Regions from separate parts of the Kitasatospora sp. NPDC056076 genome, predicted to be linked through region 1. Evidence: riboswitches for the same ligand, from Rfam matches in the RefSeq annotation. Region 1 holds a riboswitch; the other holds the start of a gene.
The links. Region 1 has a riboswitch for glycine ahead of gcvT (glycine cleavage system aminomethyltransferase GcvT). Riboswitches for the same ligand answer to the same signal wherever they lie in the genome.

Region 2: another riboswitch for glycine. It lies ahead of gcvP (aminomethyl-transferring glycine dehydrogenase); the one in region 1 lies ahead of gcvT (glycine cleavage system aminomethyltransferase GcvT).

What each region holds. Positions count from the first base shown of each region.
Region 1 is NZ_JBHJWG010000029.1:68,397-73,864, reverse strand. It holds gene ACFC1T_RS23595 (ABC transporter permease) at 1-166, opposite strand, end outside; gene ACFC1T_RS23590 (enhanced serine sensitivity protein SseB C-terminal domain-containing protein) at 623-1,573, opposite strand; gene ACFC1T_RS23585 (enhanced serine sensitivity protein SseB C-terminal domain-containing protein) at 1,689-2,486, opposite strand; glycine riboswitch at 2,673-2,777, shown strand; gene gcvT (glycine cleavage system aminomethyltransferase GcvT) at 3,024-4,145, shown strand; gene gcvH (glycine cleavage system protein GcvH) at 4,245-4,625, shown strand; gene glyA (serine hydroxymethyltransferase) at 4,709-5,468, shown strand, end outside.
Region 2 is NZ_JBHJWG010000046.1:12,980-18,447, reverse strand. It holds gene ACFC1T_RS30290 (DUF5999 family protein) at 1-51, shown strand, start outside; gene gcvP (aminomethyl-transferring glycine dehydrogenase) at 188-3,088, opposite strand; glycine riboswitch at 3,325-3,428, opposite strand; gene ACFC1T_RS30280 (PRC and DUF2382 domain-containing protein) at 3,652-4,764, shown strand; gene ACFC1T_RS30275 (MFS transporter) at 4,936-5,468, shown strand, end outside.

The DNA.
Region 1 (5,468 bases):
GGAGGATCAGCAGGATCACCACGACGCCGCCGGCGACGGCGGCCTTGTCCCGCTTGAAGCGGGTCCAGGCGATCCGACCGAGGGAGCGGCCCTCGATCGTCTTGGCCGGGCTCGGGGAGGCGGGCGCCTCGGGTTCGTTCCCGGCGGTAGTGATGGGTGCGGTCATGGTCAGTTGGTCCCCTCGCCGACGGTGGCCGGCCCACGGGTGCCGGGCGCCGGCTTCGGCGGTACGGCTGCGGACGTGCGGAGGTGCTAGGAGCAGGTGGTCGCGGCAGTGCGTCGTGCACGGGCAATGCCTCCACGCGGGATGGGCGTCGCGTGGATCGAGCGGTCGGCGTGCGCGTTCACCTTCGTGGGGTTTCCAGTACGCGCGATGCGTTGCGCAGAACTCTCTGTCATCCGAACTGGCTTGCGCCAGCCCTGACAACCGACAGATGCCCAACTGTGATCTGCCTGCATGCACGCCTCCGATCTTCGGCATATACCTCTTCACATGGGTGTAACTGCCATGTCAAGCTGCCTCTGCGGAGAGTGGGGAAATTCGTCCGGAAAGCACCGAAGCCGACCTGATGGTGAATCAAGTCGGCTTCGGGTGACAGATTGTGGTTATCGGGTTTGGTGATCAGCGCCCGGGGTAGCCGGGCCACTGCGGCTGGGCCTGCTGCCCCCAGCCCGGCGCGGGCGGCTGGGTGCCGTACGCGTAGCCCGGCATCGACTGCCCGGGTACCGGCTGCCCCGGCACCGACTGGCCCGGGTACGGCTGCGGCACCGGGGGGTACGGGCCGGTCTGCGGACGCCCGGCCTCCCGGTCGAAGAACGGCCGCGCGTTGGCGCGCATCCACAGCGCCACCGGGTCGAACTCGTCCGCCATCGCCACCGTGGACACCGCGAGCCCCTCCGGGGCCACCGCGATCGCGCGCTGCATCAGCGCCCGCACCGCCTCCACGGCCGGCGGCGAACTCTCGTACAGGTCCAGGCCGATCGCCAGGTACGGCTCCCCCACCGCCGGCTGCACCCAGGCCCGGCGCAGCGCCCGCACCGCGCGCACCTCACCGGCCTGCCGCTCCAGCAGCGCGAAGAACTGCTGCGCGTCGACCTGCGGCTCGCTCAGCTTCAACGGACCGGCCGGCAGCCGGTCCAGGCCCGCGGCGACCCGCCGCAGGTCCGCCCAGGGCACGCCGACCCCGCCGCCCGGCGCGTGCGGGTTCAGCCACAGGCCCCAGCGGGTGCGGTACAGCGAGGCGGCGATCTCCCGCCCCGAGATGACCTCGTGGGCCCGCGCCCAGCCGGAGGCCGTCAGCTGCTCGGGCGAGGTGACGGCCGGCGCGTAGCCGTGACCGCTGATCTCCATGTTCCCGTACTGCGCGTCCGGGCTGCCCGGCGTGCCGTGCCAGAGCAGCATCCAGACCTGGCCGTCGGCCAGCGCGTGCAGCAGCCGCTCGTACGCGTCGAAGCGCTCCGGCGCGACCTCGCGCAGAGCCTGCTCCAACCCGCCCGGGTCCGCGCCCGGGCGCCCGGCCGGTGCCTGGCCCCAGGGCCCCGGCGCCCCGCCCGCTCCCGTTCCCGCACTCATGCGCCCACCTCGCCGCGCCTCTTTCCTGAACCCGCCGGCCCGTCAGCCGCCTGCACGCACCCTATGGCGCGGCACCGGCCGCCGCCACGGCGACGTGCCTGTGAAGGATCCCCGCTCACACCCGCGAGTAGAAGGGCATGACCCGGGTCGACAGCCACTCGACCACCGGGTCGTCGGCGAGGTCGAGCAGCACGAGGTGGACGCCACCCGGCAGCGGTGCGGTTCCCAGGGCTCGGCCGAGCGCCTCGTTCACCGCCCCCGGGTCGGCCGGGGCCGCCGGATCGAGCTGCACGCCCACGAACATCACGGTCGGCTCGCCCTCGATGCTGGCCAGCGCCCGGCGCGCGGTCAACACCCCCGGCAGGGCCGACAGTTCGGCCCGGCAGGCGGCCAGGAAGTGCTCCGGGTCCTCGCCCGGCACCGGCTCGCGCAGGGCCACCCGGCCGCCGGTCGGCCCCTCCGGCTGCTGCTCCCAGCGGTCCTCCCGGGGGTCGCGGCGCAGCTCCGCCACGCCCTGCGGGGGCACCGGGATGCCCACCGCCGCCTCCGGGTTGACCGCGATGCCCACGCCCAGCGGCAGCCCGCGGGCGAACTCCCAGGCCGGCGCGACGGCGAAGGCCATCCCCGGCGCCTGCTGCAGGAACACCTCCTGCGAGGAGAACACCGGTACGTACGGGGCCCCGGCCAGCTCGACGGTCGGCAGGTCCAGCGACTGCCCGGCCGGGTCGCCCCCGGCCGGCAGCGGGATCCACACCTGGCTGCGGGCCAGCACCTCGATCACCCGCGGGGTCGCCCCCGGGTCGCCCAGCGCGGCCGTCAGCACCTGCTCCAGCTCGTTCGCGGGCCACGCGCCGCCCGACGGCGCCGCCTGCGGCCCGCCCCACCCCTGCTGCTGCTCCACCGGGTACTCCATGCGCCGCCGATCCGGCCCAGGGCCGGGTCGGCCGCCCACTGCTGCGCCGACGCGATGATTTTAGGGCCCGGGTCCGCCCGACCGCGGTGTGACCGGGTCCCCTCTCCCCTCCTCCGCGAGGACGTGCCATGATGTGCGCGTCCGACGGCATGCGCCGCGGGCCCCCACAACTCCACACCGGCCGCTCGAACCCGCGCGGGAGAGCCCGGAATGCCCCTCGGGGGGCACAGCCGGCGCCGAAGGAGCAAGTCCTCCCCGGAATCTCTCAGGCCCCCCTACCGCGCGGGTTAGGCACATCTGGAAAGCGGCGCACGACCCGGTCGCGCGCCCACCCACGGTGCAAGCCGCCGTCCTGTCCCCGATGCTGGAACCAGCCGACGCTGGTGCCGGCTGCGGGCAGGTGGGCGGTGAAGCTCTCAGGTTCGACGACAGATGGGGAGACCCACGCCGCCGCATGCCCGCGCGCGGGGTCGGTCCCCGAGCGGGTCCGGTCCGGCGCGCGCACCCCTGAGTGCCCCGACCGAGGAGTTCTTGGCCATGTCGTCCCTCCGCCTGACCGCGCTCGACGCGCTGCACCGCGCCCTCGGCGCGACCATGACCGACTTCGCCGGCTGGGACATGCCGCTGCGTTACGGCAGTGAGCGCGAGGAGCACCTCGCGGTCCGCACCAAGGCCGGTCTGTTCGACCTCTCGCACATGGGCGAGATCACCGTCACCGGCCCGCAGGCCGGCGAGATGCTGGACCACGCGCTGGTCGGCTTCGTCTCCGCGCTCGGCGAGCTGCGCGCCCGCTACACCATGATCTGCGCCGAGGACGGCGGCATCCTGGACGACCTGATCGTCTACCGGCTGCGCGAGGACGCCTTCCTGGTCGTCGCCAACGCCTCCAACGCCCAGCTGGTGCTGGACGAGCTGATCGCCCGGGCCAAGGGCTTCGACGCCGTCGTCACCGACGACCGCGACACCTACGCGCTGATCGCCGTCCAGGGCCCGGAGGCCACCGCGATCCTGGCGGAGACCACCGACGCCGACCTGCCCGGCCTCAAGTACTACGCGATCCTCCCGGCCACCGTGGCCGGCCGGGAGGTGCTGCTGGCCCGCACCGGCTACACCGGCGAGGACGGCTTCGAGATCTTCTGCGCCCCGGCCGACGCCGAGCCGGTCTGGCGGGCGCTGACCGCCGCCGGCGAGGGCCGCGGCCTGGTCCCGTGCGGCCTGTCCTGCCGCGACACGCTGCGCCTGGAGGCGGGCATGCCGCTGTACGGGCACGAGCTGTCCACCGACCTGACCCCGTTCGACGCCGGCCTGGGCCGGGTCGTGCGCTTCGACAAGACCACCAACGAGGGCGCGTTCGTCGGCCGCAGGGCGCTGGAGCAGGCCGCCGCCGCGGCCGAGACCAACCCCCCGAAGGTGCTGGTCGGCCTGGTGTCCGAGGGCAAGCGGGTCCCGCGCGCGGAGTACACGGTGGTCTCCACCGAGGGCGCCCCGATCGGCCGGATCACCTCGGGCGCGCCGTCCCCCACGCTGGGCAAGCCGATCGCGATGGCCTACGTGGACGCGGCCCACGCCGCCCCCGGCTCCACCGTCGCGGTGGACGTCCGCGGCAAGCACGAGCCGGTCCAGGTCGTGGCGCTGCCGTTCTACAAGCGCGCCCGCTGAGGCCGTCGCCGCCCCTCGTTTTCCCATCGGCGCACGTCGGAGCCGTCCGTGCGGCGGCCCGCTGCGTCGTACCCGCTTCCCATCCTGGAGAATGACGCCATGAGCAACCCCCAGCACCTGCAGTACACCAAGGAGCACGAGTGGCTGACCGCCGCCGAGGACGGTGTCTCGACGGTCGGCATCACCAAGCACGCCGCCGACGCGCTCGGTGACATCGTCTACGTGCAGCTCCCCGAGGTCGGCGACACGGTGACCGCCGGCGAGACCTGTGGCGAGCTGGAGTCGACCAAGTCGGTCAGCGACCTGTACTCCCCGGTGACCGGCGAGGTCACCGAGGTCAACCAGGACGTCCTGGACGACAACAGCCTGGTCAACAGCGCCCCGTTCGAGGGCGGCTGGCTGTTCAAGGTCCGCGTGGAGGCCACCGACACGCTGCTCAGCGCCGCCGAGTACGACGCGCTCACCCACGCCGAGGGCTGAGCCCCGCCGGGACGGGCCGCAGCACGGCGGTCCGTCCCGCTCTCCCACCGTCCCTCCGCTCTCCTCCCCGGGAAGACCACACCATGACGGTTCTCAACCAGTCCCTGCACGCCCTCGACCCGGAGATCGCCGCCGCGGTCGACGCCGAGCTGCACCGCCAGCAGACCACGCTGGAGATGATCGCCTCCGAGAACTTCGCCCCGGTGGCGGTCATGGAGGCCCAGGGTTCGGTGCTCACCAACAAGTACGCCGAGGGTTACCCCGGCCGCCGGTACTACGGCGGTTGCGAGCACGTCGACGTGGTCGAGCAGATCGCGATCGACCGGGTGAAGGCCCTGTTCGGCGCCGAGCACGCCAACGTCCAGCCGCACTCGGGCGCGCAGGCCAACGCCGCCGCGATGTTCGCGCTGATCCAGCCGGGCGACACCATCCTGGGCCTGAGCCTGGCCCACGGCGGTCACCTGACCCACGGCATGAAGATCAACTTCTCCGGCAAGCTCTACAACGTGGCCGCCTACCACGTCGACGAGAAGACCGGCCAGGTCGACATGGCCGAGGTCGAGCGCCTGGCCAAGGAGCACCAGCCGAAGCTGATCATCGCCGGCTGGTCCGCCTACCCGCGCCAGCTGGACTTCGCCGCGTTCCGCCGGGTCGCCGACGAGGTCGGCGCGCTGCTCATGGTGGACATGGCGCACTTCGCCGGCCTGGTGGCCGCGGGCCTGCACCCGAACCCCGTGCCGTACGCGGACGTGGTCACCACCACGACCCACAAGACCCTGGGCGGCCCGCGCGGCGGCGTCATCCTGTCCAAGGCCGAGTGGGCCAAGAAGATCAACTCCGCGG
Region 2 (5,468 bases), on a different contig from region 1:
CCCGACGGCCGGGTGATCGCCCCGCGCCGCCCGGTCGCCCACGCGGCCTGAGCCCACGCCGCCCCACCGCCCGCGCCGCCACGGCCCGAGCCCACGCGGCAACCCGTCCGACACCCGGACAGCGCACAAGGGCAGAGCCCCGGCAGAAACGTTCTGCCGGGGCCCTGCCTCGTTCCTGCGCAGTCGATCAGACGCCGTACTCGTCCAGCGGCGGGCAGGAGCAGACCAGGTTGCGGTCGCCGTACGCGCCGTCGATCCGGCTCACCGGCGGCCAGTACTTGTCCGCCAGGTTCACACCCGCCGGGAAGACCGCCTCCTGCCGCGAGTAGCCGTGCGCCCAGTCGCCGGCCAGCACGGCGGCGGTGTGCGGGGCGTTGCGCAGCGGGTTGTCGTCGGCCGCCCACTCGCCCGAGCCGACCTTGTCGATCTCGCCGCGGATCTCGATCATCGCGTCGCAGAACCGGTCGATCTCGTGCAGGTCCTCGGACTCGGTCGGCTCGATCATCAGCGTGCCGGCCACCGGGAAGGACATCGTCGGCGCGTGGAAGCCGTAGTCGATCAGGCGCTTGGCGATGTCGTCCACCGTCACGCCCGTCTCCTTGGTCAGCGGGCGCAGGTCGATGATGCACTCGTGCGCGACCAGCCCGCCCGGGCCGGTGTAGAGCACCGGGAAGTGCGGCGCGAGGCGCTTGGCGATGTAGTTGGCGTTCAGCACGGCGACCTGGGTCGCGTGCTTGAGGCCCTCGCCGCCCATCAGCCGGACGTACGCCCAGGAGATCGGCAGGATCGCCGCCGAGCCCCACGGCGCGGCCGAGATCGGGCCGACGCCGGTGGCCGGGCCGGCCTCCTCCTGGAGCGGGTGGTTCGGCAGGTACGGCGCCAGGTGGGCGCGCACCGCGACCGGGCCGACGCCCGGGCCGCCGCCGCCGTGCGGGATGCAGAAGGTCTTGTGCAGGTTCAGGTGCGAGACGTCCGCGCCGAACTTGCCCGGCTTGGCCAGGCCGACCAGGGCGTTCAGGTTGGCGCCGTCGACGTACACCTGGCCGCCGGCCTCGTGCACCAGGGCGCAGATGTCGGTGATCTGGGTCTCGTACACGCCGTGGGTCGACGGGTAGGTGACCATCAGCACCGACAGGTTGTCGCGGTGCTGCTCGATCTTGGCCTTGAGGTCCTCGACGTCCACGTCGCCGTCGACCAGGGTCTTCACCACGACCACGCGCATGCCGGCCATCACCGCGGAGGCGGCGTTGGTGCCGTGCGCCGAGGACGGGATCAGGCAGACGTCGCGCTGGGCGTCACCGTTGGCGTGGTGGTAGGCCCGGACGGCCAGCAGGCCGGCCAGCTCGCCCTGGGAGCCGGCGTTCGGCTGGATCGAGACGGCGTCGTAGCCGGTGACCTCGACGAGCTGCTGCTCCAGCTGGCGGATCAGGGTCAGGTAGCCCGCGGCCTGGTCGACCGGCGCGAAGGGGTGCAGCTGGCCGAACTCCGGCCAGGTCACCGCCTCCATCTCGGTGGTGGCGTTGAGCTTCATGGTGCAGGAGCCCAGCGGGATCATGCCGCGGTCCAGCGCGTAGTCCCGGTCCGACAGGCGGCGCAGGTAGCGCAGCATGGCGGTCTCCGAGCGGTGGCTGTGGAAGACCGGGTGGGTCAGGTACTCGTCCTCGCGCAGCAGCGCGGCCGGCAGCGCGTCGGCGGCCTCGGCGGCCTCGACCGCGGGGACGCCGAACGCGGACCAGACGCCGGCCAGGTGCTCGCGGGTGGTGGTCTCGTCGGCGGAGACCGAGATCCGGTCCTCGCCGTCCTGGAACACGTTGATGCCGTTGGCGCGGGCGGCGGCGGCGATCTCGGCGGCGCGGCCCGGGACGACGGCGGTGACGGTGTCGAAGAACTCGCCGTGCAGCAGCTCGACGCCGCCGGCCCGCAGGCCCTCGGCGAGGGCGGCGGCGTAGCGGTGGGTGCGGCGGGCGATGTCGGCCAGGCCGTCCGGGCCGTGGTAGACGGCGTACATCGAGGCCATCACGGCGAGCAGCACCTGGGCGGTGCAGATGTTGCTGGTGGCCTTCTCGCGGCGGATGTGCTGCTCGCGGGTCTGCAGGGCCAGGCGGTAGGCACGGTTGCCGTCGGCGTCGACGGAGACGCCGACCAGGCGGCCGGGCAGCGAGCGGGCGTACTCGGCGCGCACCGAGAGGTAGCCGGCGTGCGGGCCGCCGAAGCCCATCGGGACGCCGAAGCGCTGCGAGGTGCCGCAGGCGATGTCGGCGCCCAGCGCGCCCGGGGACTTGAGCAGGGTCAGCGCCAGGAGGTCGGCGGCGACGGCGACGATCGCGCCCAGGCCGTGCGCCTGCTCGATCACCGCGGTGAGGTCGCGGACCACGCCGGTGGCGCCCGGGTACTGCAGCAGCACGCCGAAGACGCCGCGCTCGGCGATCTCGGCCGGGATGCCCTCGGACAGGTCGGCGACGACGACCTCGACGCCGGTCGGCACGGCGCGGGTGTTGATCACCGCGACGGTCTGCGGCAGGGTCTCGGCGTCGACCAGGAAGACGCCGCCCTTGACCTTGGTGACGCGGCGGGCCAGCGCCATCGCCTCGGCGGCCGCGGTGCCCTCGTCCAGCAGCGAGGAGCCGGAGGTGGGCAGACCGGTCAGGTCGGAGACCAGGGTCTGGAAGTTGAGCAGGGCCTCCAGGCGGCCCTGCGAGATCTCCGGCTGGTACGGGGTGTACGCGGTGTACCAGGCCGGGTTCTCCATGACGTTGCGCAGGATCACCGGCGGGGTGAAGGTGCCGTAGTAGCCCAGGCCGATCATCGGCTGGAGCACCTGGTTGCGGCCGGCCAGCTCGCGCAGCTCGGCGAGGACCTGTGCCTCGCTGCGGCCGGCGGGCAGGTCCAGGGCGGTGATGGAGCGGATCGCCTCGGGAACGGCGGTGGCGGCGAGCTCGTCCAGCGAGCCGTAGCCGACGGAGGCCAGCATCTTCTCCTGCGCGGCGGCGTCGGGGCCGATGTGGCGGCTCTCGAAGGGGCTGGCCAGCTCAAGCTCGGTGAGGGTCGAGGCGCTGGTGGGGCGTCCCGCGTTCGGCTGGGCGTTCATGGTGGTCGAGGCCTCCTGGTCACGGACCGGCGGGGGTACGCACGCCGGCCGGTCGCGCCGCTGCGGACAGCGGACCGACCTGGGCGGGCGGACCCGAAAGGCCTCCCCCTCTGTCATCGGGACCTGAGAGCTTCGCCCGCACGCCGCGCGATGGCGCGCCGTCGGCTTGCACCGTCGGTGAGGGTGGTGATCGTCGGCTCCCGCGCCGGCGGTCCTGCCCTGCTTTCCAGAGTGACCTATCCCGCACGGTACGGATGCCTGAGAGATTCCGGGGAGGAGTTGCTCCTTCGGCGCCCCGACCAGCGGTTTTCACTGTCGGGGACTCTCCCGAGCGGGCTCGGCGGTCGCGGCCCAGGGTACCAGCGGGAGGGCTTCCGATCACGGGTGCGTCCGGTCACTCCGGGTCTACGCGCGTCCCCCGGACGGCCCAGCGCGAAGCCCGTCCGGCGCACCCCGGTCGCGCGCGTCCGATTGATGGCTTTTGGTGTGAAGTGGCGGACGGGACGGGTGCTCCGGCCGCCTCACCTGCGGGAGTTCCGCAGGCGCAGCGCTTGGAGGAAAGAGTGCAGACCGACATCGACCCCAGGGACCTCATCGGCCACAAGGCGGTCGACCGCAACGGGGACAAGATCGGCACGGTGGACGAGGTGTACCTGGACGACGCCACCGGGCATCCGGAGTGGGCGGCCGTCCGCACCGGCATCTTCGGCCGGGACGCCTTCGTCCCGCTCACCACGAGCGAGTTCTCCGGCGAGGAGCTCCGGGTGCCGTACGACAAGTCGCTGGTGAAGGACTCGCCGGACTTCGGCGTGGGCCAGCACCTGTCGCCGGCCCAGGAGCTCCAGCTCTACCGCTACTACGGCCTCGACACCCCCGCGGACGGCCGTCCGGCCACCACGGAGCCCGCCCGGGACGACCGGCCGGACCTCGACTTCGGCACCACCACGGCCGCCAAGCCGATCGCCTTCCACTCCCCCGACCCCGACCCCGACCCCGCCCCGGCCACGACCGCGACCGCGACGGGCACGACCACCATGACCAGCACCGGCACGACCCACACCAGCACCGACACCGCCACGGAGGCCCACGTGCGGACCCTCAGCACCCCCGCACCGATCGCCAACGGCACCGTCCTCGCGCCGGCCGCCGCCCACCTGGCCGAGCCGAAGCCGCAGCCCGCCGCGACCACCCCGGCCGCGAACGGCACCGCCGCCTCCTCGGCCCCCAGCGGCCCGGTCGAGATCACCTGCCGCGAGGAGCGGCTGGACATCACCACCGAGTGGCACGTGCTGGGCACCGCGAAGCTGCGCAAGTACGTGACCAGCGAGCAGGTCGAGCGCCGCGTCCCGGTGGTCCGCGAGCGGGTCCGGGTGGAGCGGATGCCGGTCGGCGAGGCCGAGCTGGCCTCGCTGACCGAGAAGGAGATCGACGAGGCGGTCGAGGAGGTGACCCTCCGTGAGGAGCGGCCGGTGGTCCGCAAGTACCTCGCCCCGATCGAGCGGGTCCGCCTGGTGGTGGAGCGCTACACGGAGGAGGAGGTGGTCCGGGACGAGCTCCGCCGCGAGCACGTCGAGGTCCACGACGACACGGCCGCCACCGCACCGGCCGAGGCGGGCGAGGCGCTCGTCCACGCGGCCGACGGCCCCCGGCCCGCCGCCCTGCGCCCGCTGGCCTGACCTCCCCGATCTCCGCCCGTTCCACGAGGGCCCCGGACTCCGGTCCGGGGCCCTCGTGTTGCGCCGTAGTTCCCCACTTTGCCAAACCTTAACCACTCGATATTTGACATCATGAACTATCCACCCGCACAGTTACTTGAGTTCATTCACTATGTACGGGAGGAAGCAACCGTGAGTGAGGCACCACAGCCCACCACTGCGGCCGAGAAGCAGAGCAACGCCCGGGTCCTGCCGGCCCTCATCCTGGCGATGCTGTCCTTCAGCGTGGTGCAGACCGCGGTCGTCCCGATCCTGCCGTCGCTGGCCAAGGAACTGGACGTCTCCGGGTCGAACATCACCTGGCTGATGACCGCCAACCTGCTGTCCGCGGCCGTGCTGACTCCCCTGCTGGGCCGCTTCGGCGACCTCCGGGGCCGCAAGCCCATGCTGCTGATCTCGCTGGCCGGCCTGATCGCCGGTTCGGCGCTGGCCGTCTGCACCCACTCCTTCACCTGGCTGATCGTCGCCCGCGTCCTCCAGGGCGCCGGCGGTGGCGTGATGCCGCTGGCGATCAGCATCGTCCGTGACGAGCTGCCCAAGCGGAAGGTGACCGGCGGCGTCGCCGCCATCAGCGCCTCGATGGGCGTCGGCTCCGGCCTCGGCCTGGTCGCGACCGGCCTGCTGCTGGAGCACTGGAACTACAAGTCCATCTTCTGGATGGGCCT